DNA from 2 places in the Enterococcus saigonensis genome. Region 1 is predicted to be linked to the other one. Evidence: predicted binding sites of a transcription regulator. Region 1 holds the regulator's gene; the other holds the start of a gene.
The links. Region 1 encodes LexA, which represses DNA repair genes until DNA is damaged. Its sites were predicted from a motif close to CNAACANNTGTTNG; they were not measured.

Region 1 (16,230 bases):
CCACTCCCATTCAAATCGTGAATGTGGATTATCCAAAACGTAGTGCAGCGGTTATTAAAGAAGCTTATTTCAAAGAAGCATCTACCACAGATTATAATGGCGTTTATCGCGGGTTTTATTTGGATTTTGAGGCGAAAGAAACAAAAAATAAAACATCTTTTCCTTTTAAAAACTTCCATGACCATCAAATTCGGCATATGGAAGCTTGTTTAGCGCAAGGAGGTATTTGTTTTGTTTTGCTTTGGTTTTCCTCATTACATCGTTGTTTTTTTCTAGATAGTAAAAACTTGATTTCATTGTGGACACAACAAAAAAATGGCAAAAAATCGATTTCTTTGACTGTGATTGAAAAAATTGGAATCGAAATTACACCTAAAATAGCCCCACGGATACCGTATCTTGAGGCAGTAGAAAAATTTGTTTTAAAGGAGTCAAATAAAAATGGGAAATGACACACCATCACGGGCGTCTCGCCACAGTGGCAATAACGCGCCACAAAAGAAACCAAAAAAGGTGAAAAAGAAGACAAAGAATTCTATTGGATCAGTTATTTTAAAATGTCTAATTGGCTTTTTCATCATTGGGTGTATCGGCCTACTTTCAGGAATGGGTCTTTTTTGGTTTTACGCTAAAGATGCTCCTAAAATTGAAGACAACAAGTTAGACGCTTCTGTTTCTTCAGTTATATACGCAAGTAATAACGATATTATTGCTGACTTAGGTTCAGAAAATCGCAAAAAAATTTCCGCTCAAGACGTTCCACAACTATTAGAAGATGCTGTAGTTTCTGTTGAAGACCGTCGTTTTTACAAACATATTGGCGTTGACCCGATTCGTATTGTCGGCTCTGCTTTGTCTAACGTAACAAAAGGTGGTCTACAAGGTGGGAGTACACTTACACAACAGTTAATTAAACTTTCTTACTTTTCAACGAAAAAATCCGATCAGACCTTAAAGCGAAAAGCACAAGAAGCTTGGTTAGCTTTGCAATTAGAGCAAGAAAAATCCAAACAAGAAATTTTGACCTACTATATCAATAAAGTCTATATGGCCAATGGTTTGTATGGTATGGAAACCGCTGCAGATACTTATTATGGCAAAGACTTAAAAGATCTTGATTTAGCTCAAACAGCACTTCTAGCTGGCATGCCGCAAGCGCCAAACGCATATGATCCTTATCAGCATCCTGAAGCAGCAAAAGAACGTCGGGACACCGTTCTTTACACGATGAAGGAAAATAATAAAATCACTGATAATGAGTATCAAGCAGCTATAAAAAAACCTATTAAAGATGGACTGAAGGATCTGGAAAAATCAAGTGAAAATTTACAGTTAGTAGATAATTATGTCAAAGAAGTTATTGAAGAAGTTAAGAACACGACGGGCAAGGATGTTTATACAGATGGCCTTGAAATTCATACTAATTTAGATTTAAATGCTCAAAAACGATTATATGAAATCGTGAATACAGACAAATACGTCAATTATCCAGATGAGAAATTGCAAGTTGCTACCACAATGGTCGACGTTAATACAGGCAAAGTTTTAGCTCAAATTGGTGCCCGCAATGTTCCGGATAATGTTGTTTTTGGGAATAATCAAGCTGTCAGCACGGCTCGAGATTTTGGTTCTACGGTCAAACCAATCACCGATTATGGTCCTGCTTTTGAGAATTTGAATTTATCAACAGCTAAACGCATTGATGATGCACCGTACAAGTATGACGGTACAAATATTAGTGTTAACAATTGGGACAAACAATATATGGGGAATATTTCACTACGAACAGCACTTTACGAATCACGGAACGTTCCAGCTGTCAAATTATTCAACGATGTCGGCAAAGAGAATGTTACGAAGTTTTTAAATGGTTTAGGTATACAATATAAAGACTTGGTGCAATCGAACGCTATTTCAAGTAATACTGCTCAAGATGGAACAAAATACGGTGTTTCCTCTCTTAAAATGGCAGCTGCATATGCAGCTTTTGCTAATGGCGGCACATATTATAAACCACAATATGTGAATAAAATTGTTTACCAAGATGGCTCCTCTGATGAATTTAAGCCGGAAGGAAAAAAAGCGATGGCTGTTGGTACAGCGTATATGATTACAGACATTTTGAAAGATGTGATTACACAAGGTACCGGTACGAACGCTATGATTGATGGCTTAATTCAAGCCGGTAAAACTGGAACTTCTAACTATTCTGATGAAGATTTAGAAAAAATCGGAATGACAGACGGTATTTCTCCAGATGTCACTTTTGTAGGTTACAATCGGCAGTATGCCATTTCTGTTTGGACAGGTTATGAAAAACACCTGACACCAATCACATCTGAATCAAATATGATCGCCTCAGATGTTTATCGTGAATTGATGCAGTATGTCGCACAAAATGGTGAAAATAATGATTGGAAAATTCCAGATGATTTAATTCGGGTGGGCAATGAATTGTATTGGCGCGATAAATATGAACAATCGCTTGAAACTCAGCCTTCGTATTCTCAAAGCCAAACCATTCCAAGTTCAAAAGCAACTTCTGAAACGCAATCAGAATCAAGCTCAAGCACAGAAGAGTCTACTGCTGCGACTGAACCAGAACAAAGTAGTAGTGTTGCACCTACACCAGATCCATCAACGCCACCAGAAAGTAGTACAACACCACCAGAATCATCATCGACACCAGACAGCAGTACAACACCACCTTCTACTAGTTCTGCAGGTGGCGGTAACTAGTTAATAGTAAATTTTAGCTAGAAAAAGACTGTGGTCGTAACGATTATTTGTTACGGCCACAGTCTTTTAATTTTTCATTTTCATTCGCTCTTTACCCTCTTGACAAATAGTTAACAAAGGACATACTTCACATTTAGGATTACGAGCTAGACAGTGATAACGACCAAAAAAAATCATGCGATGGTGATCTTTAATCCATTCATCCTGCGGCAACTTTCTCATTAACGTTTTTTCAACCTCTCCAACGGTTGCATTCAATTTGCAAATTCGCAAACGCTTGGAGACTCGTTCAACGTGTGTATCAACAGCAATAGTCGGTACACCATATGCTTCTGCTAATACTACATTTGCCGTTTTTCTACCAACCCCAGGTAAAGATTCTAAAATTTTGCGATCATTCGGTACAATGCCGCCATATTTTGTGGCAATAATATTCGCACAAGCTTTTATATTTTTTGCTTTGGTACGATATAAACCAATTGTTCTAATTTTAGCAATAATATCATCTAAGGATGCTGCTGCCAAAGTATCAGCTGTACCAAATGATGCAAATAATGCCGGTGTTGCCTTATTAACAGAAACATCTGTGGCTTGAGCGCTTAAAATAACAGCAATTAACAACTGAAATGGTGTATTATAAATCAATTCACCATGCGCATCAGGGAACATTTCGCCCATAACCTTTAAAGCATACCGCGTTTTTTCCACATTTAGCATGGATCATTCTCCTTTCAGCCAATTTTGTAAGGAATAAGGTGAAAGTTCTTTATTACTATTCGGCTTTGCTTTTTGCTTCTGATAGCGGGTTTTATCACTGGCCACATCTTGAGCAGACTGAATATTTTTGCTGCGCCAACTTGATAAAATACTTTCAATATACTGTAAGCTACGTGCGTTATTTAATACAGCTTCTTTTAAAGCTAATATAATAATTTCAGGACTATAATTGTCTTCTTCCAACCACTGAGCAATTCGTTCATATTCAAATGATGACAAAGGGCGCCCAAATTCCTGTTGAAAATGCAAAAACATTTGTGAAATTTCTTGTTGTTGTCCTTGTTGCTTATTGTCTTTTTTTTTCTGAGCTAGTAATTGCGCAATTTTTTCAAAAATCGGTGTAAATAGATAATGGTCTTGTTGCTTATTGTCTACTACTACCGTTTCAATTTTAATGACCTGCTTTAAAACCAACTGGTTCAGAAGTTCAAAAATTTGCTGTTGCGCCACGCCCATCTCGGTTGCGATTTGGCTTAAATCAGGAAAATGATCTCCTTGTTCATGGTGACGGTATAGTTGCAACCAAAAAACTAGTTCTTCACTGCTTAAGCCTAATTCGTGATAGTAATCTAAAATCAAATTAGAAATAACTGTTTGTCCAGCAGCAAAATAATCGTCTAAAGCTAACATTGTATCCCTCATTTCTTTTTACTAGTATAGCGTAATTTTTATTTTACTGCGAAAAAAAAGCCAATCTCAACCTAGCAGGCTGGACTGACTTTAGCTGATAAAAGTCGGTTCAAAGTACTACTTCACAACTGCCACAATTTCAATTTCGACCATGGCATCTTTTGGTAAAGCTGCCACTTGTACTGCTGAACGGGCAGGGAAAGAACCATTAAAATATGAAGCATAGACCTCATTAAAAGCCGAAAAATCATTCATATCTTTTAAAAAACACGTTGTTTTAATGACATTCTCCAGTGTCAAATCGCAACTTTTCAATAAGCCTTGGATATTTTTGAATACTTGGGTTGTCTGCTCTGAAATTGTTGTCCCTACTATTTCTCCAGTACTTGGATCCAGCGGAATCTGACCTGAAGCAAATAAAAATCCATTTACAATCTTTCCTTGTACATATGGTCCAATGGCTTGGGGCGCTAAATTTGTCACGACATCTTTCATTTTGTGTTCTCCTTTTCTTGACAGTCTGGACATAATCCATATACTTCCAAACGATGATCATTAATTTTAAAACCGGTCAATTGACTCGCAGCAATCTCAACATCTTCTAATGATGGGTAAAAGAAATCAACTACTTTACCACAGTCTGTACAAATTGCATGGTAATGTGGTTTAGCGGCAAAATCAAAGCGACTAGAAGCATCACCATATTTCATTTCTTGAACAAATCCAATTTCAGTAAATAAGCGTAAATTATTATATACAGTAGCAACGCTCATACTAGGAAACGAAGGTGATAAAGCGTGATAAATTTCATCAGCAGTTGGATGGGATCTATGGCCAATTAAATATTCTAAAACGGCTTGTCGCTGTGGAGTCACTCGAATATTATCTTTTTTTAATTTTTCAATTGCTTCTGTAACAGTCAGACGTTCCTCCATTTAATCCCCTCCTCTTCTTTCTCATCTTATAGTGTAATAATACTATGTGCAGCGACAAAAGAAAAGACTCTGATTAAAATTCTAAATCAATATAGGTCAAATTTGAACAAAACTCAAAAACAAAGCAACAACAATATCTAATACTAATTTTTAGTAACAAAAAAACGCTTAAATACAAATGACCATAAGAAAAATTGGCTATTTAACCTAACTTTTCTTATGGTCGATACAATACTCAAGAGTTTTTTGTCAGCTTACTTTATTAAAAAATCATTCCTCATCAAACTGATAAAGAACAGTTGATAAATAGCGTTCGCCATTATCTGGTACAATTGCTAGAACTTTTTTACCTTTACCAAGTTTTTTTGCAACATCAACAGCAGCCTTAATGGCAGCTCCGGAGGAAATCCCTACCAGAATACCTTCTTTTGTTCCCATTTTACGAGCTGTGGCAATCGCATCATCACTTGATACTGCTACTGCTTCATCATATACCTTTGTATCTAACGTATCTGGAACAAATCCAGTACCAATTCCTTGAATTTTATGAGGACCTGGTTTTCCGCCTTCTAGAACCGCTGATTCGGCTGGTTCTACCCCATAAATTTTAATTTCTGGATAGATACGGCGCAATTCATGTCCCGCTCCAGTAATCGTTCCACCTGTACCTATACCTGCTACAAAAGCATCTAATCCACCGACACCAAACGCATCAACAATTTCTTTCCCTGTTGTTTTTTCATGAACTTCTGGATTAGCTGGATTTTCAAATTGCAAAGGTAAAAAGTAGCCATTTTCTTTTGCTTCTTTTTCTGCACGCTTAATGGAGCCTGTGATCCCTTCTGACCCAGGAGTCAAAATTAATTTTGCGCCATACGCTTGCATTAATTTGCGACGTTCAATGCTCATGGTGTCTGGCATAACTAAAATGACATTATAGCCTTTTGCAGCGCCAACCATCGCTAAGCCAATACCGGTATTTCCAGAAGTGGGTTCAATAATTGTTCCACCAGGTTTTAAATTTCCTTGTGCTTCGGCTTTTTCAATCATACTTTGGGCAATGCGGTCTTTTACGCTGCTACCAGGATTGAAAAATTCTAATTTTACATACAATTCAGCATCATCACTTGAAACTAAATGATTAAGTTTTACAATGGGAGTTTGACCAATTAAATCCAAAACAGATTGATAAATTTCACTCATGTTACTTCCTCCTTGTATTAGCTGAAAAAAACAGCTGTACTTATTTACATAATAACGAAATTATTACCTTTGTGCGAATATTTTGTCTTAAAAAAACTATTCTAAAACTACTAACCAGAAATTCATTTAGCCGGTAGTTTTAGAATAGAAGCGGTTATTAATTATTAAATTTATACATTAAGTTGTTGCCCAACCATAATTGTATCACTGGATAGTCCATTGTTTAACATTAGTTGGTCAACAGTCGTACCATACTTTGCAGCGATATCCCAGAGTGTATCTCCTGAAACAACCGTGTATACACTACCTGTTGTTTGGCTTTGTGAAGCAGGCACAGTATTTTCAACGGAAGTTTCATCATGCACATTTGTTTGTGCTTGTACAGTATAACTCGTTTGACCATAGCTAGAAGCTGGTGTGTCATATTGCGTCAAATTATAAGCTGTAATTAAATAATTCAATTTTTGATTATACGTAGGATCCGTTGCATAACGTCCAGTTAAATAGGCTGTCGCATCTAGATAACTTGCAGTATTACTCTTCCAAGCGCCTGCATAGTGAGCTGTCCCAGTAGCAAAACTTGTACTGCGTAATACATAAGCATGGTCAGCTAAAGATTCCCAGTAAGAATTATACTGACGGAATGGTTCGTTCATGGTTATCCATTGGCCGTTTAAGTATTCTTGAGTAGGAAAAGTGACTGACTGTCCATTATACGCTCCTTTTACACCAAACAAATTATAGTATGGCGCCTGTGCCAAAACAGAAGATCCATTTCCACTTTCTAGAATTGCTTGGGCAATCATAACAGAAGCATATAAGTCATTTTCTTGCGCAATTTGAGAGGCAGCCCCACCGATCTGATTAATTAGATTGGCCGTGTTATCTACGCCTTGACTTTGTAATTCAGCTGCATGTACACTGTGTGCTGGCATTAGTGCCATCACTCTTGGTGTACATGCCAAGCCTACACCAACTAGTGACATTGCTTTTTTACCAGTAAATTTATATTGAAAAGTCACTTGTTTTTTTTGATGTCTTTCACTACGGGTACGATACTCTGACATTTTCTTCCTCCTGATGATAAAAACTTATATAAAATTAAGATAAATATAAAGATAACTAAGTATATGTATTATAGCTTGATTTTTTTTGCTAATCAAATGATTCTCTCTTTGTAACAAATATTTAATATACGCAACATTTAAAAAGTTTTTTAAATGTTTTTTTCGAAAATTCGTCTATTTTTCCACAAAAACAAAAAAGACTCTTTATAAACCGTTAGGAAAATCAGCTTATAAGAGTCTTTTAATAGTTTAATTATAATGAATTGTAAACATCGACGACATTCTCAACAGTAAATCCAAATTCACTAAGTACCTTTTCGCCAGGAGCAGATGCACCAAAGTGATTAATTGCAATTACTTTTCCCGCAAAGCCCGTATATTTTTCCCATCCAAAGGGGGAAGCCGCTTCAATTGCAACTCGTTTTACTACATCATGCGGTAAAACACTTTCCTTATATTCTGCACTTTGAGCTTCAAATAAATCAAGACTCGGCAATGACACAACCGAAACATCTTTTCCAGCTTTTTGCAATTTTGCCTGCGCTTGCACTGCTAAGTCAACTTCTGAACCAGTTGCAAGTAAAATTCCCTCTGGTTTTTCTCCTTGTTGCGGTGAAAGAACATAACCACCTTTTGCAACATTTTCATCAGCATTTTCTTTTGTCCCAGGTAAAACCGGTAAGTTTTGGCGACTTAAAACCAAAACAGTTGGTTTGTTTGTCGTTGTCATCGCAATTTTCCAAGCTGCTCTTGTTTCATTTCCGTCAGCCGGACGAATAACCTGAACATTCGGGATACAGCGCACACTTGCTAGCTGTTCAATTGGTTCATGCGTTGGTCCATCTTCACCAACAGCCACAGAATCATGGGTAAGAACGTACACAACTGGTGCACTTTGAATTGCTGATAAGCGCAATGCTGGCCGCAAATAATCTGTAAACACAAAGAATGTTCCACCGTACACGCGGGTGCCCCCATGTAGTTGAATACCATTCATAGCAGCTGCCATGGCAAACTCCCTAACGCCAAACCAAATATTACGACCTTCGTATTGACCAGGTTCAAAATCTTTCTCTGCTGCCACCATAGTATTATTAGACGATGACAAATCTGCTGAACCGCCCCATAAAGTTGGCACAGCTTTAGATAAAGCTTGAATCATTTCTTTACTTGATACACGGCTTGCTTGTGACGTTCCTTCTTCGTAAACAGGCAATTGTGCATCCCAACCATCAGAAAGTTCCCCAGCAAAAGCAGCCTTAAATTGTGCTGCTAATTGTGGATATTCTTGCGTATACGCTGCAAACATTTTATCCCAAGCATCTTCTGCTTTTTGTCCGCGATCATTGATTGCTTCTTTAAAACGTTTTGAAGCTTCCTCAGGTACAGTAAAATCGGGATAATTCCAATCGTAAGCTTTTTTAGCAGCGGCGATGCCTTCTACTCCAAGGGGAGCTCCATGAACTTTATTTGTACCTTCATTCGGTGCACCAAAGCCAATAATTGTTTTGACTTCAATCAGTGTTGGTTGGTCTGCGTTTTCTTTAGCTTCTTCAATTGCAGCAGAAATTGCCTCTAAATCATTGCCATCTTTTACTAAAATATGTTGCCAACCATAAGCCTCAAAACGTTTTCCAACATTTTCTGTGAAAGCTTTTGAAGTTGGTCCATCCAAAGAAATATCATTTGAATCATATAAAACGACAAGTTTGCCTAATTTCATGTGTCCAGCCATTGACGCTGCTTCTTGTGAGACACCCTCCATTAAATCACCATCACCACAAAGTGCGTAAGTGTAGTGATCAATGATATTAAAATTATCACGATTATAAGTAGCTGCTAAATGCGCCTCACTCATTGCCATACCAACAGCCATTGCAATACCCTGACCTAAAGGACCAGTCGTGGCTTCAACACCATCCGTATGATTTACCTCCGGATGTCCAGGTGTCTTACTACCCCATTGACGAAAGTTTTTTAAATCATCAATTGTAACTTTGTAACCTGCGCAATGTAGTAGACTGTAAAGTAATGCTGAACCATGACCTGCAGATAATACAAAACGGTCACGGTCAGCCCAGTTACGAGATGTGGCAGGATTAATTTTCAAATGTTTTGTCCAAAGAGCATAAGCCATCGGTGCAGCTCCCATTGGTAACCCTGGATGACCAGAATTTGCAGATTGAATTGCTTCAATACTTAATGTACGTAAGGTGTTAACGCTCAATTCATCGATTTTATCAAACAATTGTGCTTCCTCCTATTTTAGGTTTTTTTTACCTTTATTGTTTACATCCTCATTGTAGCGGATTATTACTAGAAAAGCAATTAAATATCAATCCCGATTGTGTAAACCTTTTTGTTTTTGAATTTCCTTTAATTTATCCGGTGTTACATCGTTTCCTTTAGGATCAACAACTTTCATTCCTTCAATGTGGTGTCGCATACCTGAACGGAAAGCTTTTAGATACTCTTCACGTAAATTTATTTGTTCGCGTGCTTCTGCATCAGTTAAGCTAGCTTCTTTTTTCTTTTTTGCCAGCTCATTAATACGTGCTAATTTTTCTTGTGATAGCATTTTAAAATCCCCTTTTTATTATGAACTTTAAACTATTTAGTAACACAACTCTTTTCTTATCTTAGCTAAAAAAAAGCGCTCTGACAACCACAAACCCAAAGCGAACGTCTGTTTGATTTGTTTTATACTTTATGCTAAACTTAAATTATTAAAGAAAGAAGGTGCAGTATGGCTAAACGCACAGAAAATCGCCAAATTGAAATTTTAAAATTTATTCACGATCGCGTCTCGCAAAAAGGTTATCCTCCTACTGTGCGAGAAATTGGTGAAGCAGTCTCTTTATCCTCCACATCAACTGTTCACGGTCATCTTTCCCGTTTAGAAAAGAAAGGTTTAATTTTACGTGACCCTACAAAACCACGGGCAATTGAATTAACCGAATTAGGGCTTGAAAAAATCGGAGCTCAACCAGAAACAATTCCAATGCTCGGTGTTGTAACAGCTGGTGAACCAATTTTAGCCGTAGAAGAAGCATCAGACTTTTTCCCAATTCCACCACACTTATTAAACGACAGTGGCTCTTTGTTCATGCTAACAATCCGTGGTGAAAGTATGATTAATGCTGGTATATTGGATGGCGATCAAGTCATCGTTCGAAAACAAGCCTCCGCCAATAATGGAGATATTGTAATTGCCATGACTGATGAAGACGAAGCAACCTGTAAAAGATTTTTCAAAGAACGTGATTATATCCGACTTCAACCAGAAAATGATTATCTGGAGCCTATCATCTTGCAAAATGTTAAAATCTTGGGTTTAGTAGTTGGCCTTTATCGTGATTTACTTTAAGAAGGTAAAAATAAATCTTCGAAATTTTCGAGGATTTATTTTTTTACTTTACAAACCGAACATACTTTCGTATAATCAATATACAAACGTTTGTTCGTATATTTTAATTGAGGTGAAAAGGATGAATACATTTCGTAATATTTCTTTAATCGTTTTGGGTTTAATTGTCAGCTTTGTCATTAGTCACTATGGTATTGCATTAGCCGCTTTGATTTTTGTACCTCCCTTTTTAATTTGGTTTACCATGTGGGACGAAAAAAAATATCGTCAAAGTATTCGTAAATTTTATCCTTATAACCAAAAAGGCCAAAATACCTATCATCAATACAAATAAAATTTCTTAATAGCCATTCAATATTACTTTGATAAGAAATTATTTTTCAGATTTGACAGATTAGTCTCAGGACTTTTACGTCAAATCTTTTTTTGTGTCTGACAACATAATAATTGAAATGAAGCTACTTAAATAATACAAATATAATCGTTGCGAGACTTTTTATAGATATTGCTATTTTTTTATTACGCGAATACTTGCAAATAAAAAAATCGTACTATCTCAACTAGAGAGTACGATTTTTACTTATTTGTTATAAATTTTAGGACCTTTTCGCATATTTTTACGATCATTTTTTGGTGCTTGCATTTCTTTTACTCGGCCACCGCCTTGTTTTTTCTTAATTAACTCGAGCATCTTTTCTTTTTGATTCATTTTTTTCTCCTTAGTTTACCTTAGCTATTACTTTTAAAGCCTGTGATTACTGATTATACAAGATAGAATTCCTTAAAGCAAATACTGCATGTTTGATAAGGAAGTTAGATTCGCTATCTTCCAATGATAGCTTGGTAAAAATGATACCCGGCTAACTTATTGAAAGTATTCAGTACTGGCGTTAATAGCTTTTAGAAAAAGCGATGCGTGAATCACATTTCTGAAAACATCACAACTCGTTAATCTTGTACTGAAAATTTGGTAAGTTTTTAACATCATTAACGACTTTGTGCTATGATAACCTGCGGGAGTGTGGAAGATGAAAAAAATACTAATGCTACTACTGACTCTAACAGGAGTAGTTTTGACAGGTTGCTACAAAGAGGCTGAAAAAACAGCATTCGATTCAAAAAACAATACTTTTTGGGTAGCTACGGATATTCATTTTATTGCCCCATCTCTTCACGATGATGGGAAAGAATTTCAATTTATCAAAAAGACTGCAGCCGGTAAGGATTTGGATTATCAACAAGAAGCTTTAACTGCCTTTATTGACAAAGCAAAAAAAGTAAAGCCAAAAGCAATCATCTTAACGGGCGATCTAACACTTAACGGCGAAAAGCAAAGTGCCAAAGAAATGGCAAAAATTTTTTCTCCTTTACAAAAGATTGGTATAAAAGTTTTAGCAATTCCAGGAAACCACGATATTTTTGATGGCTGGGCACGCAAGTATAGTGGAGATACTAAGAAACGTATTGCCCAAATTTCACCTGCTGATTTTAAAAAATTTTTTCCAGATGGTTATAACCTTGCAACTAGTGTAGACAAAAGTTCTCTGAGTTATGCGCTTAAAATTAATAAAAAATACGACTTCATTTTTTTGGATACAAATGAGTATCCCATCCAGCCAAGTCGTGCGCAACCTCATACGGGTGGCCAAATAACCAAAGAAACATTGACTTGGCTAAAAGAGTGTTTAAAAGGAGCACAAAACAACAAAAGAATTCCAATTGTCTTTATGCACCATAATCTTTTTATTCATAATCCTCTTGTTTACAAAGGTTACGTTTTGTCAAATGCTCAAACGCTTAAAAGTCTTTTAGCACACTATCATGTGCCAATAGTTTTCTCCGGTCATATTCATGCTCAAGATATTATAAAAGATCCTACTAGAGAAACCGATATTATAGAAGTTGTTACTAGTTCTTTTGCTATTGCCGATCATGCTTATGGTGAATTAAAGCTTACACCAGACAACATTTCTTATACGCGCAAAACGGTTGATGTCGACTTATGGGCTAAGGAAAATAAAAAGACTGCTAAAGATCTCCGTTATCATAACACCTATTTAAAACAGCTTTTCCTAAAAGATGGGGAAAGATTAGCCTATCAGCAACTTTTAGATCAAAATATTCGCAATAAGAGTATTTTGGAACCGGCAGCCAATTTAATAGGCGAAGTGAATTACAATTATTTTACTGGTCAAGACAATTATTCGTTAAAAAAAAGAACGCAACTAAAAAAATCACCTGCTTATAAAGAAGTAGCTAAATACACACCCTTTCTACAAAAATATGTTGATTCTGCAATCAATGATACAAATTTACCTGATCAAAAATTAAGAATTAAACTCAAATAAAAAACTTCAGGAAATGCCACATAAGCGGTTTCCTGAAGTTTTTTGCCTATAAAAGCTAGTTTAAGCTTAAATCAGCTAATCGTTTGGCAATCAGTTATAGCTGAATTCTTACGCTTTTAACCGCTATTTCCATTTCACAAAAAAGCAGCTATCTCCTTAAAACAAAAATTTTTACTCATAGCGCAATGCATCAATTGGATCTAAACGTGCTGCGCGATTAGCTGGAAATGTTCCTGCTAAAAAGGCAATTAACATAATAATTATCATAATCATACCAATAGATGAAAAGTTAAACTGCAATAAATTAAAGCCATCTAATCCTTGTAAAAAGGAGTCTGTGGCTACTTTATTCAATACTTTTGCAGTCCCCATCGCAACGGTAACACCCAATGCAGAACCCCAAAAACCAATTAAAATCGCTTCAATACTAAATGTTAAAAAAACTTTTCCTTTACCCATCCCCATTGCTTTCATTAATCCGATTTCGCGTGTACGTTCTTGTACGGACATATATAACGTGTTAATGATACCAAAGCTGGCCGCCAGTAATGCGATAGCACCAAATAACGTTAAAACACCGGTAATCGCATCAACCGTTGAATGAATCATACCTACCTGATCTGCAAAAGTACTAGCCACATATCCTTGTTTAGACAATTTTTCTTTTAACTTTATGATATTCTTTTCAGTTGGTTTTTTTACGGTAGCTAAAATAGAGTAATATTGATTTTGCATGCCTTTAGGCAAACCTGTTTTATTAATTGCGATTAATTTTTCAGACAAACTTTTACTTACGACAGAATTACCATTATTCACGATACTTGGATTGCGTACTCCAACAATCGTTGCTTCAACTTCTGACTGCGTTTTTGTCGCTTGTGATGAAGCTGCCAACTTAACTTTTTGACCTAAAGCTTCTTTCGCATTTTTAAAACCCAAACTTTTGGTATAGTTTGCGGCTAAGATAATTTCATAAGGGCCATTTTTTTGACTTACCTGCTTACCTGTTTTTAAATCAACAGCAATACCGTCTGTACTCGATGCGGCTAACACATACTTTTTATTATTTTTACCAACAATATAATCCGCACTAAAAGATTCGGCTGGTTTTACATCTATTAAACCAGAAGTATTAGCAATTTTTGTTACATCTTTTTCGTCCAATAAGTAGGAATCTTCTGCATTTCCTTGTTCTTCTGTATATTCCTGCGGCTCATCACTTTCTTGACTTGGTCCTTCCTTGACGGCCTTATTAATCATTAATAAGTCGTCACGTCCCACATTTTTCACCTGCTTATCGACATAATCGTTCACACCAGCTTTAATGCCTAGCGTCATTGAAATGGTGAATGCACCAATGAAAATTGCTAAAATAGTTAAAATAGTTCGTCCTTTATTCCGCCATAAATTTGCACTAGCAGAAGTTATTGTATCCCATAAATTCATGCCCGTTCCTCCTTGACAATAAAACCGTCTTTAATGTGGATTTGTCTATCGCAGCGCGCAGCAAGATCTGGATCATGAGTTACGATAATTAGAGTAATACCTTTTTGTCGATTTAGACGAAAAAGCAATTCTTCTACCTTCTCACCAGTGGCAGAATCCAGATTTCCTGTTGGTTCATCTGCAAAAATAATTTCTGGATCGTTAACCAATGCTCTAGCAATACAGACTCGCTGTTTTTGACCACCGGACAAATTAGTGGCTTTGTTTTGTGATTTATCAGCTAAATCTACTGCGGCTAAAGCAGCCATTGCCTTTTCTTGACGTTGTTTACCCGTAATACCTGCAATTTTTAACGGCAAAATAACATTATCTAAGACGCTATCTTTGGCGTTCAAAAAGAATTGTTGGAATACAAAGCCAAAGGTCTGATTGCGTAATTTGTTTAACTCTTTCTTTTTAATATCAGTTGTTCCTTGACCAACAATTTTGACTTGTCCAGTTGTTGGCTTATCTAACAGTGCCAATATATGCATCAAAGTTGATTTGCCTGACCCACTTTTTCCGATAATTGCCACCGATTCCCCTTTTTCAATTTTTAAGCTAATTTCTTTTAATGCAGTGAATGCAGTATCCCCTGAACCATAGGTTTTTCCTACACTTAATGTTTCGATCACTTCCATTTTTACCCTCCTTCAAAACTACTTTTCTCAATGACTGATAAGATAACAGGCATTTTCTTCACTTATTCAGTCTACCGCTCTAACAATTGAGAAAAATCAGACTTAGGGTGTATTTTTTTCTAGTCTTTTAGTCTGTTACTTTAAATAAAATATTTTATTGGTTACTATCAGTTTAAAAGCAAAATAAAATAGCGCTAGAAGACTATTTTTCAAATCTAGCACTATCTTATTCTCATCTAAAAATTTGATCAAAACGTCGTACTGTTACTTTGACCATCTTTGTAGGTTTCGTTTATGAATCTTTCAACCTACAGCCAAATTAAATCTTCGTTAGCAACCTGTCACGTGTCGCAAAAAATACATAAGTTTATCCGAAATTCTTACCTTATTCAGCTTCTTTGATATCTTTTGAAATTTCATCTATTTTAATTTCATTGGTTAAAAAATCAGAACTTTCAACTGGAAAATGTTGCCGAAATTCAGCTAACTCCATTAAATCAATTTGTCCTGTCGTCAACTTAAAATCCAAGACATGACCGCCAAATTTATGATCATCACTAATGAAATGCAAATGAAATCCCGCAGCTGCTGCTCCGTGGAATAGTTGCGGTGTATAAAAACCTACAATTGTTCCTGTTATTTTATCAGCTTCAAATTCTGGTTGATGTCGAGCTACTTCAACGAATTTTGGGTAAGGTTTTACTTGTTTTGGTGCTATCCGCACCTTCATATAACTAAATGTTCCAGTTATTTTAACAGCGGCAAACAAATTATGACTTATTTTATTCAATATTTCTACTTTTAACTCGTCAGCTGCCATATTAGATAGCAAAAATTGAAGATCTGATTCAAAATGAGTAACTGCTGCATAAGGGGTCAATTCATCTCCACTTAGTTGATGGACAGTTCCCGTTTCGTCTGCGTGATAAATTACACCATCTAGGAAAATAACTTCTCCATTCGCGCCTTCCAACGTTCCTAAACCAAAATCTCCATAGTGAGACAAGGTCCCGATTTTTTCTGTTCCATCCATTAAAT
Region 2 (16,230 bases), 1.2 Mb from region 1:
AGCGTGTGGTACCCAACTTGAACGGCTTTTTTAAAATCAGTCACTGCTGGATAATGATAGCCGTATAAATAGCCCATTTCCACATGAACAATTGGTTCATTAAACGTTGTCCAATCTGTCACCAAATCGCCAAACAATTCAAAGGCTGTTTTGCCATAAAAAGCAAATGCGCTGACCGACTCGCGAACTTCCCAACCTCCTTTTTCCATTAACCACATCGGCATATCGAAATGAAATAAATTGATAATTGGCGCCACGCCATTTTCTTTAATTTTTTTGAAATAATCACGATAAAAAGTTACTGCTTCTTGATTCACCCTTTGGCCATCTGGTAATAAGCGCGCCCATGAAATAGATGTCCGATAAGAATTCAGCCCAACTTCTTGCATCCGTTTACAATCTTCGGTATACATTTCATATAAATTAGACGTATTTGCTGGACCTTGTCTTTCGTTAAATTTTTCAGGTGCTTTTTCATACCAATAATCCCATGTTGTTTTTGACTTACCATTTTGTAAACTATGACCTTCTGTTTGCGGTGCAGAGGTTGCTGCACCCCACAAGAATCCCTTTGGAAATTTCTTTATTGTCATACTCTTTTCCTCCTTAATTTGCTCATTAGACAGTGTTTTTTGAATGTAAACAGCACTCTTTTTACTTAACTTTGTAAATTTGAATAATCCCCATGATACGCTTCACGAAATTCTTTTGGTGTAATCCCATTTAGCTTTTTAAACATTTTTGAAAAATAATTAGTATTGTTATACCCGATTTCATCAGCTATTTCATTGATATTTAAATTACTGTGGAGTAATAATTGTTGGGCACGTTTAATACGAATTTGATTCAAATATTGGGAAAAACTGTTATGCATTTCTTTTTTAAATACTTGGCCAAGATAGACTGCATTTAAATGTAGCTCATCTGCAACTAGTTTTAACGTTAAATCTTGGCGATAATTATTTTGGACAATCTCAATTACTTTTTGCGTCATTTCAGAAAATTGTTTTTCTACCGGCTGACGATCGGTCATTTGCAAAACTGCTTCTAATAATTCTTTTAACTGATAGACAGTATCGCTGTTACGAATTTGTTCAATTGTAGCTTCATAAATGTCTTTGGTTGCGGTTGGGTATTGCCGGGAAATATCGGTAAAGAGTAAAAAGGCAATATAGCGAGCATTTTCTGGCTGTATTTGGCGAGCTACAGCATCATCAAAAATAGCATCCAATTCTTGCTGAATGGTTTTTTGATCTCCAATCATTAATGATTTGTTGAAAGCCAAAAAAGAAAATTCCCCTTCGCCTAATTCATCAGCTAAATCCATAGAAGATGTTGGCAGTAAATCCGGATAAAAATTATTTAGCTCTTCCATCTGCAAGATTTTTTCATAGCTTTCGTACAAATTTTCCCATTCTTTGATAGTTTCTCCCACAAATATTTTTAAAGAACCGGGATATTGTCTTTTGGCATAAGCTAAAAAAAGCGATAATTTTTCTGAGCTTCCGGTGAAAATCAGTGTAATTTGCTGATGTTGTTGTGGACCGCCTGCAATTACGAGGGGCTGCCCACTTCTTTTGGCTTCTTTGGCAAGCGCAAGTAAAATATCGGAGTCACTTAAAATTTTAATTACTGTAAAAGGCCCGTTCACATTCGCCTTGAAATGTTTCATCAATTCAAAAAAATCAGATTCATTTAACTCATCGTTTAACCAGCGACTTAAACTATTTTCTAACACCAATTGTTCTTGTTCTTGCCGATGCGCCGCTTCATCTAATTCTCTTTTGATTTTTTTTACAATGGCCAATAGTTCCTCTTGATCAACGGGTTTCACCAAATAATCTTTGACCCCCAGTCGTATTCCTTCTTTCACATATTCAAATTCTTGATAGCCGGACAAAAAAACTGCAGAAAACTTATACCCCCGCTGATAAGCTGCATCAATCATGGCAATACCGGTCATTTCTGGCATTGTAATATCACTGATTACTAAGTCAACTGTCTGCTCTTTTAAATACGCTAGTGCTTCTAAGCCTGTGCGTGCTGTCTTGACGACGGTAAAACCAAGTTCTTGCCAAGGTAAAATTTGTTTTAGACCTTCTAAAATCATATATTCATCATCGACTAACATTACTTTATACAAAATTTCGCCCTCCTTTGATTTTAATCGTCAGCGTAGTCCCTTTACCCCATTGTGAAGTCACGACCATACTAAAATCTAAGCCAAAGGTATTTTGCAAACGTGCATAGACATTGTGCAAACCAATTGAATTTTGTGCTGCATTTTCGAGTCTTTTTAATTTATTTTGAACTTCTCGCACGCGTTCAGGCGTCATTCCTTTGCCATTATCGGTTACACGAATTACGATATCTTCAGCAATGAAATTGGCTTTTACGCTAATGGCATTATCATTACGCGTATAGTCAATGCCGTGAACAAAATAATTTTCGATTAGGGGCTGAATCGTAAATTTTGGAATAATCAAATTTTCCAATTCAGGAGCAATAACAAAATTATAAGCTACCCGATCAGGATAACGCATTTGATACAAATATACGTATTTTTCACAAAACGATAGCTCTTTTTTTAGTGTTGTTGTTTTTTCTTGTGTCGTATTATTTCGCAAAAGAGCTGAAAAGGCATAGACAACATCTGCCAATTCTTTTTGCTGCTTGCTTAAAGCATACATACGAATGTATTCCAGTGTGTTGTACAAAAAGTGCGGATTAATTTGTGATTGCAACGCCTGCATATGGGCGTCTCGTTGCTTGATTTCCAGCTCATAATTATCTTTAATATACTGATCCAAGCTTGCAACCATAAAGTTAATGGCTTCGGATAAATCATACAACTCATCTTGAACTTTACTAACATCAATGCGTTCTTGCAAATTTCCTTCAGCCACACTATGGGTAATGCCGACAATGGTTTCAATTTGTTGAAAATAACGTTTAAACGTCCGATTCAAGGTAATTAGTAAAATAGCTGCTAAGCCACTGCCGACCAAAATAGCGATGGCAAAAGTTCGCAGATTTTTCTGCCATAAAACCTGTTTGCTAGCCAATAATACATAAGAAAGATCGCGACTAGTTTTCTTTTGTAGAACATAATATTTATCTGTAATTTTTTTGGGCAGTGGCTGTTTGTTTTCAATTGCATAAACCAAGTTTTGATAAGCCGTGTTATACAATTGATTGTGAGTCGTAAATATCGGATTGTTCGCATTATCAAAGATATACGCCTCCATGCCATCTTCCACCATCGAATTTTCCAGCATGCCAAGAACTGCTGCTCGAGAAAAGACCGCCGAAATTTCGCCAACCATATTTGAACCATATTGGTCTACGATTGGTCGCGTAATGACAAAGCCACTTTTTGCTGGAATTTTCCCTTGAAGTTTGCGACCATTGTGATTGTAACTGTCTGCCATTAAATAATTTTTCGAACCATCTAAGGTGACATAAAGCTGATCTAAATCATTAAAGGCATTAAAAAAACCGTTAATTGTTTCTGAAATCCGCGTATCTCGCTGGTAAGCTTGCCAAGAATCTTGGGTATATTCAAAATAATCAGCAGCAGACAAATTTAAATATTGTTGGACGTTAGCAATCGCCGCATTAGATCCTGCCAACTCCATATAAATAAAACTCATTGTATCATTATTATCTTCTACTGAATTCATAATGCGATTTTCTAAACCGTCCAAATCACTCTTCATTTTGCGGTAATTACTATCTGCTGTATAAACGCACAAAGCAGCCACCGTCAGCAGGATAACTCCTACTAACAGAAGGCTGTAAATTTGCATCAAACGATTCATTAAGTATTTTCTTTTGTAAAGACGTGCTAAAAATTTAGCCATGTTGCGCCAACTTTCCAGCCACCATAAAACGATTGTCTTTTGTAGCAAAGCCGCTCCATACGGCGATTAGAGCAAATGTTGCAAAAAGCAGCAGCCCTTTGAAAAACCAGGTTAAAACAAAAATCGAAACTAAACCAAAGAGTACTTTCAAAAAAGCACCAAAGTTTAAAAAGACACTAATAAAAGCCAATTTGAACAAATTAAAATGGGATATTTCATACTTGGTTTCATACTGTGTCACATAAAGGTATAACACTGCAATTAGGAATAAAACAAATGCCAAGATAAAATCAATAACAAGCCATAACATTCCTTGAATCTGAGCTGATAAGTACAAGTTATAGCCTAAGAAAAAACTAATGCCAGCAAAAATTAAAAAATGAACATTGCTTCGTTTAAAATTAGCTTTCCAATGAGACATAAACCGCTTGAAAGTTATCTGCTGATAATCAATACCATGTTCCATTAATAAATCCGTCATTACTTGGAAGGCCGGACCGGCACCAAAAATTACGCCCCCCATTAACGTAAATAAAATAAAATATAAGTTCAATTTTATAATCATCCAAGCCACATAAAATAGTCGTTGAATCCCACTACTTACCATTTCTAAAACTCCTTTACAAAATACTACCGCCAAATGTATCACATTTAAAAATTCATCTACTCTGATACTTACAGCTGAACATATAATAACATTACATCCTCAGCTTTAACCATCAAATATTAGATTTTCTCTAAGGAAAAATCCAGCGGCAACAACTTTTTGTCACCGCTAAATCTCCCTAAAGAAAACGAATTAACGAAATTATTTATTATCTTTTACAAATTGATCCAATTGTTTTTGCATATCTTTTTGGGCATCGTCCCAACCCGCTTTTTTAAGTTCAGAAATAAGTTCTGGAATTGTAGTTTCCGGATCAATTGAACCTGTGTTTAAATTGGCTTTGTAACGGTTCATAACGTTCATAATGCTCGATAATTGGGTTTTAAAATTGTCTGTTTTTGCGTTAAAACCTAAGATTGGAGAAGTTTGTGCATTTTCGATACTTTCATCCCGTTGTTTAATTTGTTCATCCGTAATTGTATCTTGAGTATATAAGATCATATTATTCCCGGTATTCCAAGCTGCCATGTGCTCGTTTGGTTTGTAACCATCAAGTAATTTCAACTTGTTGTCGCCAACTTTTTCCCAAGCTTTGCCTTCAACACCATACACTAAACCATTTAATAATTCTGGATCAGTATTTAGCAAGTTTAAAAATTCAACTGCTTTTTCTTTATTTTTTGAAGTATTGGAAACAACAAAGTTTGCCATTTGTGCTTGGCTTGTTGTTTTCAATTGATTGGTTAACGGACGAGAGGTTAAATCTTGTTGGGCTGCATTACGTAAAATTGTATCACCGTAATCCATTGGTCCTTGTGTTTCTTCACGCATGAACCAAGTGTTACCTTCTAATGGGAAACCAGTTGTATTAGTTGCTGCATCAGTCGGAATCAAGCCTTCTTTGTACCATTCGTGCAACGTTTTTAAGTTATTTTGGAATTCTTTGTCTTCATATTGGTTAATAATTTTTGGTGCGCCATCAGCATCTAAGCGAACTGCAAAAGGATAATCTTTTCCTAATGGGAAGTCCATGTTAGAAGAGGCGTTAAAAGTTTGACCAATTGCAAAAGCGGCAATTTTGGGTTCTTTTTCATGAAATTGTTTTAAAACTTCTGTAGCTGATTCATAGGAACCGTCAACTTTTGAAATATCCAAGTTATATTTTTTCACGTATTGATCATTAAAAGTTAATACTTGTTGTGCCCAAGCATTTCCGTAAACTGGAATAGCATATAATTTCCCGTCAACTTCATTACCTTTTTTGTACATTTCAGGTAGTTGATCCATGTAATCTTTGGCATATTTTTGTGATAATTCAGTCAAATCTGCAAAAGCGCCTTTTTGTGCATTTGCTACATATTGATAAGCAAAAGCAATATCGTAACTTTCACCAGAGTTGATGATGGTTGGCATTTTCTTATCCCAATCACCCCAACCGATATATTGTAAATCAATGGTTACACCAATTTTTTCTTTAATGCGCTTGTTGGCGATTTTCATTAATTCATCATAATTTTCAGGTTTATCACCTACTTGATACATTAATAATGTTTTTGAGTCGCCGCTTGCCTCTGAGTCTTTTGAAGCTTCTTTTTGATTGCCACAAGCTGCTAACCCTGCTGTCATTAATGCCAATGCACTAATACCTAGCACTTTTTTCCACGTTTTCATTACTTCTCCTCCACTCTTTTATTCTTTCACTCCGCCGATTGTCAATCCGCCCACAAAATATTTTTGGAAAAACGGATAGGTCAATGCGATCGGTAATGTTGAAACCACAACGATTGCCATGCGGGCTGATTCAGACGGCAACGCAGCAAGTCCACCTTGAATTTGCGCACCCATTCCCGCATTTCTAGCTAGAAAATCCAAATTACTTTGAATTTTCATCAATAAATATTGCAAAGGTACCAAGTTATCATTTTGAATATAAAGCAATGCGTTAAACCAGTCATTCCAATAACCTAGTGCGGCAAACAAACTGATTGTTGCAATTCCTGGTACAGCTAAAGGTAAAACGATTTTCGTGAAAATCCGTAGTTCTGTAGCACCATCAATCCGGGCAGATTCAATAATACTATCTGGTACCGTTTTAATAAAGAAGGTTCGCATTACTAAAATATTAAATGGTCCCAGTGCCATCGGCAAAATCAACGCCCAAATAGTATCTTTTAAATAAAGCATATTGCTGACGATTAAATAAGTTGCTACCATCCCTGGTGTAAATAACATTGTAACTAAGGCAAAAAGAGTAAAGAAGCGACGGAAAGGAAAGTTAGAACGAGAAATGACATACGCATAAAGCGATGTCATCGTCGCATTCACTACCGTTCCTAAAACCGTTACAAAAATTGTTACCCCAAACGCGCGGAAAATTTTTGTACTCATTTTGCCGGCAAAAATATACGAATAAGCAGCGGTTGAAAATTCTTTAGGCCAAAAACGATAGCCCAACTCCGCTAATGAATGTTCCTCTGTCAGCGAAATCATCACTACAAAGATAAAGGGTAGTACACATGAAATCGCAAATAACGCTATGACGATATTGAAGATAATATTAACCGTGGGACTAAAGGAACGAATTTCCACTTTTGAGACTTTTTCTTTTTTACGCATGTGTCGCTCCTCCTTAGAATAATGCTGAATCTGGTTCGATCCGACGAACCACGAAATTTGTGCCTAATAATAAGATTGCCCCTACAACAGATTGATATAAACTAGCTGCAGAAGACATACCAATATCACCAGTTGCAGTTAACCCATTGTAAATGTAAGTATCTAAAACAGAGGTTACTTGGTACAAGGCTCCATTATTACGTGGCAAATTATAAAACATCCCGAAGTCTGCTCTAAAAATCCCCCCAATGTTTAAAATCAACAAGACCATCATCATTGGCACGATTTGAGGAATCGTAACATTTTTAATTTGTTGCCATTTTGAAGCGCCGTCTACCATTGCCGCTTCATAGTAAGTTGGGTCAATTCCCATGACAGAAGCGTAATAAATGATACTGTTGTAACCTAAGCTCTTCCAAACATTCATCACAACGAAAATCAATGGCCACCATGTAGGATCTGTATACCAGTTAATTGGATTTTTGCCGTTATTTGTTAACCATAAATTGAAAATCCCTTTGTCTGGGCTTAAAAAAGCATATACAAAGTAACCGATTACAACCCAAGATAAAAAGTAAGGTAAAAGTGACATCGTATGATAAACTTTTACCAATTTTTTGTTTCGTAGTTCACTCATAATAATTGCAAAAGCGATCGCAAAAAATAAGTTAAATGCTAAGAAAACTACATTATACGCGATTGTATTGCGGGTAATCAGCCAAGCGTCTTTTGAAGCAAATAAGAATTTGAAATTATCAAAACCTACCCACTTACTTGTCATCAAGCTATCAATAAACCCATTTGGCGAAATGTGGAAATCTTTAAAAGCTACCACATTGGCAAACACCGGTATATAAAAGAAGAAGATAAACCAGACAAACCCTGGTAACGCCATTAAAATTAAAGCTTTATAGCGCCACACATTTTGCCAAAAGCCCACTTTTTTCCTTTTCTTCATCTTTAAACCTCCCTATATTTTTCTGCATCACGGTCGTTTTTAATCTTTTGGACCTTCCTGACGTAGTAATAATACCGCTTTCAAAACCAAGAGGTAAGGAACAAACTTTAGATAAAATGCAACAAATTTTAGAAATGATATATCTTTTTTCATGTTTTGTTCACATTTAAAACTTAGCAAAACTTTTCAACGTACAACTGGGACTATTGAAAAAAGAAGATAAGGAATTGAACTCCTCTTACCAGATAACATGATTATTTTCTGTGTATTGAATCCAGGTGTATAATAACAACTGTTTAGAGTTAAAAATGAAGTAGCGAAAGGAAATCCAGTTGTGTCATGGGTAACTTATGGTTTTACCTGCGCTAAACACACCATCTCTTTTGGGGAGATGCTATTTGGAATCGTCATGTAGTAACATTAGATGGTTACAAAAATGGCTTTCATTATGTGGTAGATCCGTTCATTGGAGTAAATTGAATTAATGCAAATGCGTTTGAAACAGCCTATAAGGTTTCTTCTCTTGCCGTTTCAGTCAGATAAAGAAGATAGGGAGTGTGATAGGTAATTTAATCATAAAAAAGACCCCACGAAATTTTTTCGTAGGGTCTTTTTTATGAAACTAATCCAGTGGTAATTCTGCTTGTGCTTCTTCAACCGTTACTTCCGTTCCATCTCCAATACCGTATGCTTCTCTAACACGGGTGGATATTTCGGCTTTCATTTCAGGATGTTCTTTCATATAATTTTTGGCGTTGTCCCGACCTTGTCCGATACGATCACCTTTGTATGAATACCAAGCACCGCTTTTATCGACGATGTCTTGTTCAACCGCCATATCTAAAAGTTCTCCTTCTTGGGAAATACCTTGGCCATACATCAAGTCAACTTCCGCTACTTTAAAAGGTGGCGCTACTTTGTTTTTAACAACTTTAATCTTAGTCCGATTCCCAATAATATCTGTTCCAGATTTTAATTGTTCCGCACGACGAACTTCTAAACGGATAGTTGCATAGAATTTCAGGGCACGGCCACCAGGAGTTGTTTCAGGATTACCAAACATAATACCAACTTTTTCACGAATTTGGTTGATAAAGACGGCAATTGTTTTCGTTTTATTAATAGAGCCTGATAGTTTACGTAATGCTTGAGACATCAAACGGGCTTGCAAACCAACGTGAGCATCTCCCATTTCACCATCAATTTCCGCACGGGGTACTAACGCCGCAACCGAATCGACTACAACGATATCAATTGCACCGCTGGAAACTAAAGCATCGGCAATTTCTAAACCTTGTTCACCAGTATCTGGTTGTGATAATAATAACTCGTCAATATTAACCCCTAAATTTTGTGCATATAAAGGATCTAAGGCATGTTCAGCATCGATAAAAGCAGCTGTACCGCCGTTTTTTTGTACTTCTGCAATGGCATGTAACGCAACGGTTGTTTTACCAGAACTTTCAGGACCATAAATTTCAACAATACGACCACGCGGGTATCCACCCACACCTAAAGCTACATCTAGAGCAAGTGAGCCACTTGGAATTGTAGAAACTTGTTGATCTGCCTTTTCTCCTAATTTCATTACGGCACCTTTACCGTAATTTTTTTCAATTTTCTTTAATGCAGCATCTAAGGCTGCTTTGCGATCGTCTGCCAAATGAATTCCCTCCATTATCTTTTCATCTGTTCTATCAAAAGCCTCATCTTTTGAAGCGAAACTGTATCAAAACAATAAAACTTGTGCAACTGTTAAGAAAGAATAACTCCGAACTACTTTTTAATAATAGCCTTTCTAAATTGAAAAAGCAAGAAAAAGCGAACGTATTTTCGCATATTAAAAGATATTAATCTTTTGTTCGCTTTTGGCTATTTATTTTGCTAAAAGCGTACGGCGCAATAAATCCAACCCCGCCATAACAGCACTATGACGCACGTAACTACGATTGCGCGTGAAGTGATACAAATATGCTTTAACTTCTGTTTCACTGGCTAATCCAATCCAAACTGTTCCTACTGGCTGTCCTTCTAGTTCAGTGGGCCCGGCTACGCCGGTAAAACTCAGCGCATAGTCAGCACCAACAATTGTGCGTGCATTTTGAGCCATCGCTTTGGCACATTCTTCGCTAACAACGCCATACTCATCCAATAAAGCCGGATCAATTTGTAGTAATTGTTCTTTTTGTTCTTTTGCATATGTCACAAAACCGCCTGCAAAAATCGCTGAAGCACCACTAACGTTGGCAAGGGTGGCTTGAAACTGACCTGCCGTTAAACTTTCTGCTGCTGTTACACGACATTTTTTTTCCTGCAATAATTTAACGACAACTGCTTCTAATGAATTTTCTTCGCCATAACCGTAAAAGTACTCCCCCACCTCCTCTAAAATGGCTGATTCCGTCTTATCTAATAATTTTATTCCGCTTATTTCATCTTGTACTTTGGCTGTTAGTCGCAATGTAACCTCATTTGGTTTAGCATACGGAGCGATGGTTGGATTTGTTTGTTCTTCAATTAAATCAGCTAGTTGTGTCACCAATTGGGATTCTCCAATTCCATAAAAACGCAGTACACGAGAAATAAGTTTATCTGCTTGTGGAAATTTTTCTGTTAATAAGGCTTTTCCATGGTGCAAAAACATCGGACGCAATTCTGAAGGTGGTCCTGGTAAAAGTAGAAAAGCAGTTGTCGAGCTTTGATAAAAAATACCAATGGCAAGACCTGTCTCATTTGGTAACGCAATACCGTCTTCAAAAACCAATACCTGTCTTAAATTATTGGAGGTCATTTTTCGCTTGGCTCGCGTAAAAAAGAGATCTAATTCCTTGCGACCTGCAACATCTTCCACTAAATTTTGCCCGACGTATTTGGCTACAACGTCTTTTGTTAAATCATCTGTTGTTGGCCCCAAACCACCGCACAAAACAACTAAATCACTACGATTATCTGCTGTTTTTAGCAAACTTTCTAAGCGTTCGGGATTATCCCCTACTACACTATGATAATAAACCTCAATCCCCAAATCTGCTAATTCTTCTGAAATAAAAGTCGCATTGGTATTAACGACTTGTCCTAATAAAATTTCTGTTCCTACTGCAATAATTTCTGCTTTCAATGTGATCCCTCACTTTCATATACGCATTTGATAAAAAAAACAATGAGGTGCTGCAAAATAAATTTTATTTTACAGCACCTCTTTCTGGGAATTTAGGGAATAAAATTTATCCCACAATTGTTATATTTAATTTTACATTGAGCCTTTGAATACCGCTGTATTTTTGACAAAATAATCAACGCCTGAGTAAATTGTAAAAATTAAGCACGCATAAAGCAAAATTTGATCAACTGGAATTCCGATTAAGTTAAACGGAATATTGTTTAAAAATAAGAAAATAATTGCTAGCATTTGTGTCGCTGTCTTTACTTTTCCTGGCCATGCAGCAGCCATTACTTCGCCACCTTCTACCAGCAATAACCGTAATCCTGTCACAGCTAATTCACGGCAGACGATAATTGCAACAACCCAGCCTGGTGCTTTGTTTAAGTCAACTAGTAAAATAAAAGCTGTCATCACGAGCATCTTGTCTGCTAGAGGGTCAGCAAATTTACCAAAATTAGTAACTAACCCACGCGCTCGAGCAATATGACCATCGAGCCAGTCAGTAAAACTTGCGACCGCAAAAATAATCGCTGCGACTAAATGGGTAATGGCCAGTTCAGTTCCCCCTACAGTAAGGGTGCCAAAATCCAAAGGCAATACTAAAATCATTATAAAAATTGGAATCATACAGATTCGAATAACCGTCAATTTGTTGGGTAAATTCACTTGAAAAAATCTCCTTTTCTACACAAAACTGTCTGTCTACTCAGCTGTCTGATAATTAATTGTCAATGTTATATTTTTCCGCAAAGCCGGAATATTCGGATCTGTGTAATTTAAGTCTTTGCCATTAGCTTTGATATTTAAGTTGCCACTTGCGCCTAAAACAATGGTTGCATTAGCTGCACCTTCTGGTAAAGTCGTTGACTGCGTTTCTCCTGCTTGCAATGTATATTGATAAACGTAGCCATTGTTAACTAGGACACCAATCCAGCACGGACCATTTGCGTTGCCGGCAAAATCTAGTTTAATTGGACCTTTGGCATCAGTCAAACTAAAAACTGCTTCACTTTGAGTGTTACTATCCAGTTTTACTGCCATTTCTTTTTCTTTTTTCTCAGATTCTTTCGTAGATTCTGCGGGTTTTGTCTCGGATTCTTTAGTGGAAGATGCTGCCGCTTTACTTGAACTTGCTGTGGAGGCTTGGTTAACAACTACCGAAGAATTATCTGCAATCATTGGTGTTTGATTGCTGCGATCTTGCCACGTCATGTAAAAGACAATCACGACAATAACCAATGCCACTAACCCAAAGAAAATAACCGGTAATAACCTCATAATGGGATTGCCAGTTTTTTCTTCTACATGTAAAGATTTTCTTGAACCTTGTACTGTTTCTGGTTGTGCGCGCTTAGGCACAGGTGGTGTAAGCGAAGCTTTGCCATCTAAAATAGCAACTAATTTATCTCCATCTTCTCCGACTGCCTGTGCATATTGCTTCACAAAAGCCCGGACATAAAAAGAACCGGGTAAAGCATCTAATTTTCCGCTTTCAATCGCTTCTAAATAGCGTTTTTGAATTTTGGTGATTTGTTGTAGTTCATCCAAAGAAATATTTTTATTTAAACGGGCTTGCCGTAATCTTGCACCGATAGTTGTTGCTTCATTTGCCACTTACACATTCTCTCCAGTCTTTAATGCAGCCAGCCTCCGGTCACAGGAATTGTTGCACCGGTAATATATTGGGCATCTTGTTGAAATAAAAAGGCTACAGCTGCCGCGATTTCCTTCGTATATGCTAGTCTTCCTAACGGGATTTCTGCTATCAATTGTTCTAATTCAGCAGGTGAAAATTCTTCGTTCATCTTCGTTGCAACAGCTCCAGGCGCAATACAATTGACCGTACAGCCATTGGCAGCAACTTCTTTTGCATAGGCACGAACAAAACTTTGTTGTGCCCCTTTAACTGCACTATAAACAGTTTCTAAACTACTGCCCGCCAAACCATAAACAGAGCCGACAAAAACAACTCTTGCTTGGCTAGAACGTCGTAATTTTTCTTCCAAACCTTGCAAAATTAACATGGGCGTTTCCAAGTGAATCTGCCATAACTGACGCATATCTTGTTGTGTATGTTCACAAAGCAGACCATATTTGGTAAACCCGGCGGCAAAAACAATGCCGTCTACTTGAAACAAATCCGCCAAAAATGACGGAATATCGGGGGTTTCTAGCATATCTAAGCATACCATAAAAAAATCTTGCTGGGGATAGGTTTCCTTTAACTCGCTAACAAATTTTAATACTTTTTCTTCATTGCGATAATAGTGGCAGTATAAAGACCAGCCAGATTTGGCTAAAGTACGACAAATGGCTTCACCAATATCACCGCTTGCTCCCATTACAAGCGCATTTTTCAATGCTTACTCCCCCTTAGGATACATGAAAAATTCGCTCATTGCCGCCTCGTCTATCATCTGATCACCGCAAGAATAAATATCCGCTAGAGTAATGGATTGAATAATTTCCGGTAAATCAAACAATGTTAATTCACCAAATAAGTTTTGATTGAATTGATTGGCAATGTATTCTAAGGAATTCAAAGACTGGAAGAATTTCCCTAGCATTCGTTTTTTCAATAATGTCAAATTGGTTTCATTAATTTCAGTATCTTCTCCGTAATTGAGCAAAATTTCTTTCACTGCTTTGGTAAGTTCAGCTGGCTTATCACTGTCACCGCCAAAATCAGCAAAGCAAAAAGTACGATCCAAATTGAACTCATAACCAAAAGTATCATCAATAATTCCTTCATCATATAAGCGCAAATAATTTTTCGATGTCGTGCCTAAAAGTAATTGCCATAACAAACTAGCAGCCGTTTTGAAACGTAATAATTCTGTGTTGTCTGTTGGTAATTGATTGGTTAATACTTTGATGCCTAAAACACCTTTGGCACGCGCCACTGGCATTTCCAAGGAATCAACTTTTTTGATATCTGTCAATGTTTCAGCTGGAAATGCTCGTTGAATTGGTTGCGGCAGTAAAAAATCCTTGCTTGCCTGATTCTCTTTAATCAACGTCATCATACTTTCAGGCTCAATATTGCCTACCACAAATAATTTCATATTGCTAGGATGATAGAAAGTGTTGTAGCACGTGTAGAGGTCTTCTGCTGTAATTTCAGCAATACTTTCTACTGTGCCCGCAATATCAATATGCAAGGGATGTTGTGGATATAAGTTATTAATAATGCCAAAAAATTGGCGCCAATTGGGGTCATCTTGATACATTTGAATTTCTTGGCCGATAATTCCTTTTTCTTTATTAACACTTTCAGCGGTAAAATAAGGTGCTTGAACAAAATCGAGTAAGGTTGCTACATTTAAATCGATATTATCTGTGGCAGAAAATAAATAGCTGGTTTTAGTGAAACTGGTAAAGGCATTGGCAGAAGCTCCTTGTTTTCCAAAATCTTGAAAAACGTCTCCTGTCTCTTTTTCAAACATCTTATGTTCCAAAAAATGCGCAATTCCATCGGGTACAGTAATAAATTCTTTTTCCCCTAGCGGAATAAAGCGATTATCAATTGAACCATAATCCGTTGTGAACAAGCCATAAGTTTTATGAAAATCCGGTTTAGGTAATAAATACACCGTTAAACCATTGGGTAAAACTTCGCTATATAACGTTTCGTTTACCTTTTCGTACACTTTTTTCATTATGAGGCGCTCCTTTCCAAGCAGTAAATAGCTTTTAATTCTACAGATAAAGCCATTTTCTTCACCGCTTCAATCGTTACTGCGTCAATTCCTTTGAGAAAAGCTTCCTCAGACACTTTTGTTTGAGGCAGCCACAAGTCTAAATACGCGTTTTCAATTAACGCCTGGGGATTATCTAAAGATAAAAGAAACTGATTCTTTAACATCGCTTTAGTTTGCGCCAACTCTTCCGTGGAGATTTCCCCTTTACGCAAACTTTCTAGCTGCTCATTGATTAAGTGCAAAACAGCCGCTCTTTTTTCTTGATCAATACCTGTTTGCACCTTTAACATACCGCGAAAAGAATCAAAAGAAGAAGAGGCATAATAAGCTAAACTTTCTTTTTCTCTTACGTTCATAAATAATTTGGAATGAGGAAAACCACCAAATAAACCATTGAAAACTAAGAGAGCAAAGCGATCAGTATCGCCGTAATACGTCTCCATTTGATAGGCTAAATTTAACTTCGCCTGTGTTACTTGATCATATTCCACTTGCTCATTGATAATATTGCTATGCTTTTGGGTAAAGAAAATTTCGGGTTTTGCGCGCGCTGTTTTTTCAAAAGGCAGTTGAGCAAAACTTTTACGCACTTGCTCAGGAGTAACATCTCCAATAACAAAAATATCAATGTGATCTTCTGTCATCATCTGTTGATAAACTGCTACTAATTTTTCTGCAGTTAAATCTTCCGTGGTAGGAACGGTACCAAAACTTGGAACTTTTTGATCCGGCGAATTTTGGAAAAATAATTCTTGCAATCGCAAAGAAGCAAACGTCTGTTTATCTTCTTTCATACTCTTCAAATAAGCGATTAAATTTTCTTTTTCCGTCACAAACGTTTTTTCATCGAATGCGCCAGCTTTTATATTAGGGGCAAATAAAATCTCCTGTAAAAAGGCTACCGCATCATCAAAAAGATGATCTTCTCCTACATATGCTCCATTCACAAGGGACATTCCTACGTTGATTTGATGAATATTACCCTTTTTAGCAACACTAACACCAAACCCTGCCCCATAAAGCTCTGCTAAACGCGTACTTAACTCATTTTGGGTAGGATAGTTTAAACTATTGGTTTCCAATAAACTCGTCAATAATGTGCGCGCTGCTGCTGTTTTCTCACTGTGACGAGCCGAAAAACGGATTAAGATCCGCGTGGTCTTGTATTTTTTGCTTGGCATCACTTCAAGGTTGATGCCATTTCCTAATTCAATTGACATACACATGCTCCTTATTACATAGTACCAACTTATGGACTAAAGGTTGTTACTACTGCAAATTTAACTTCTTTATTTTTTAATCTGAGAATCTAATTTACTTGT

Region 2: recA (recombinase RecA) is a predicted target of LexA. The motif match lies at 9,867-9,880, and genes of this name have one in related genera.

The regions. Positions count from the first base shown of each region.
Region 1 is NZ_AP022822.1:1,403,955-1,420,184, forward strand. It holds gene recU (Holliday junction resolvase RecU) at 1-452, shown strand, start outside; gene EsVE80_RS06640 (PBP1A family penicillin-binding protein) at 442-2,739, shown strand; gene nth (endonuclease III) at 2,806-3,456, opposite strand; gene EsVE80_RS06650 (DnaD domain-containing protein) at 3,460-4,146, opposite strand; gene EsVE80_RS06655 (RidA family protein) at 4,264-4,641, opposite strand; gene EsVE80_RS06660 (Fur family transcriptional regulator) at 4,638-5,081, opposite strand; gene cysK (cysteine synthase A) at 5,352-6,284, opposite strand; gene EsVE80_RS06670 (glucosaminidase domain-containing protein) at 6,455-7,351, opposite strand; gene tkt (transketolase) at 7,605-9,599, opposite strand; gene EsVE80_RS06680 (DUF896 family protein) at 9,687-9,929, opposite strand; gene lexA (transcriptional repressor LexA) at 10,098-10,718, shown strand; gene EsVE80_RS06690 (hypothetical protein) at 10,840-11,052, shown strand; gene EsVE80_RS13995 (hypothetical protein) at 11,299-11,427, opposite strand; gene EsVE80_RS06695 (metallophosphoesterase) at 11,747-13,066, shown strand; gene EsVE80_RS06700 (ABC transporter permease) at 13,238-14,512, opposite strand; gene EsVE80_RS06705 (ABC transporter ATP-binding protein) at 14,509-15,192, opposite strand; gene budA (acetolactate decarboxylase) at 15,578-16,230, opposite strand, start outside.
Region 2 is NZ_AP022822.1:170,562-186,791, reverse strand. It holds gene EsVE80_RS00830 (glycoside hydrolase family 1 protein) at 1-587, opposite strand, end outside; gene EsVE80_RS00825 (response regulator transcription factor) at 659-2,143, opposite strand; gene EsVE80_RS00820 (sensor histidine kinase) at 2,136-3,911, opposite strand; gene EsVE80_RS00815 (YesL family protein) at 3,856-4,470, opposite strand; gene EsVE80_RS00810 (ABC transporter substrate-binding protein) at 4,672-6,141, opposite strand; gene EsVE80_RS00805 (carbohydrate ABC transporter permease) at 6,160-7,086, opposite strand; gene EsVE80_RS00800 (ABC transporter permease) at 7,100-8,044, opposite strand; gene recA (recombinase RecA) at 8,667-9,707, opposite strand; gene EsVE80_RS00790 (competence/damage-inducible protein A) at 9,921-11,162, opposite strand; gene pgsA (CDP-diacylglycerol--glycerol-3-phosphate 3-phosphatidyltransferase) at 11,295-11,873, opposite strand; gene EsVE80_RS00780 (helix-turn-helix domain-containing protein) at 11,910-12,821, opposite strand; gene ymfI (elongation factor P 5-aminopentanone reductase) at 12,842-13,567, opposite strand; gene yfmH (EF-P 5-aminopentanol modification-associated protein YfmH) at 13,571-14,869, opposite strand; gene yfmF (EF-P 5-aminopentanol modification-associated protein YfmF) at 14,866-16,128, opposite strand.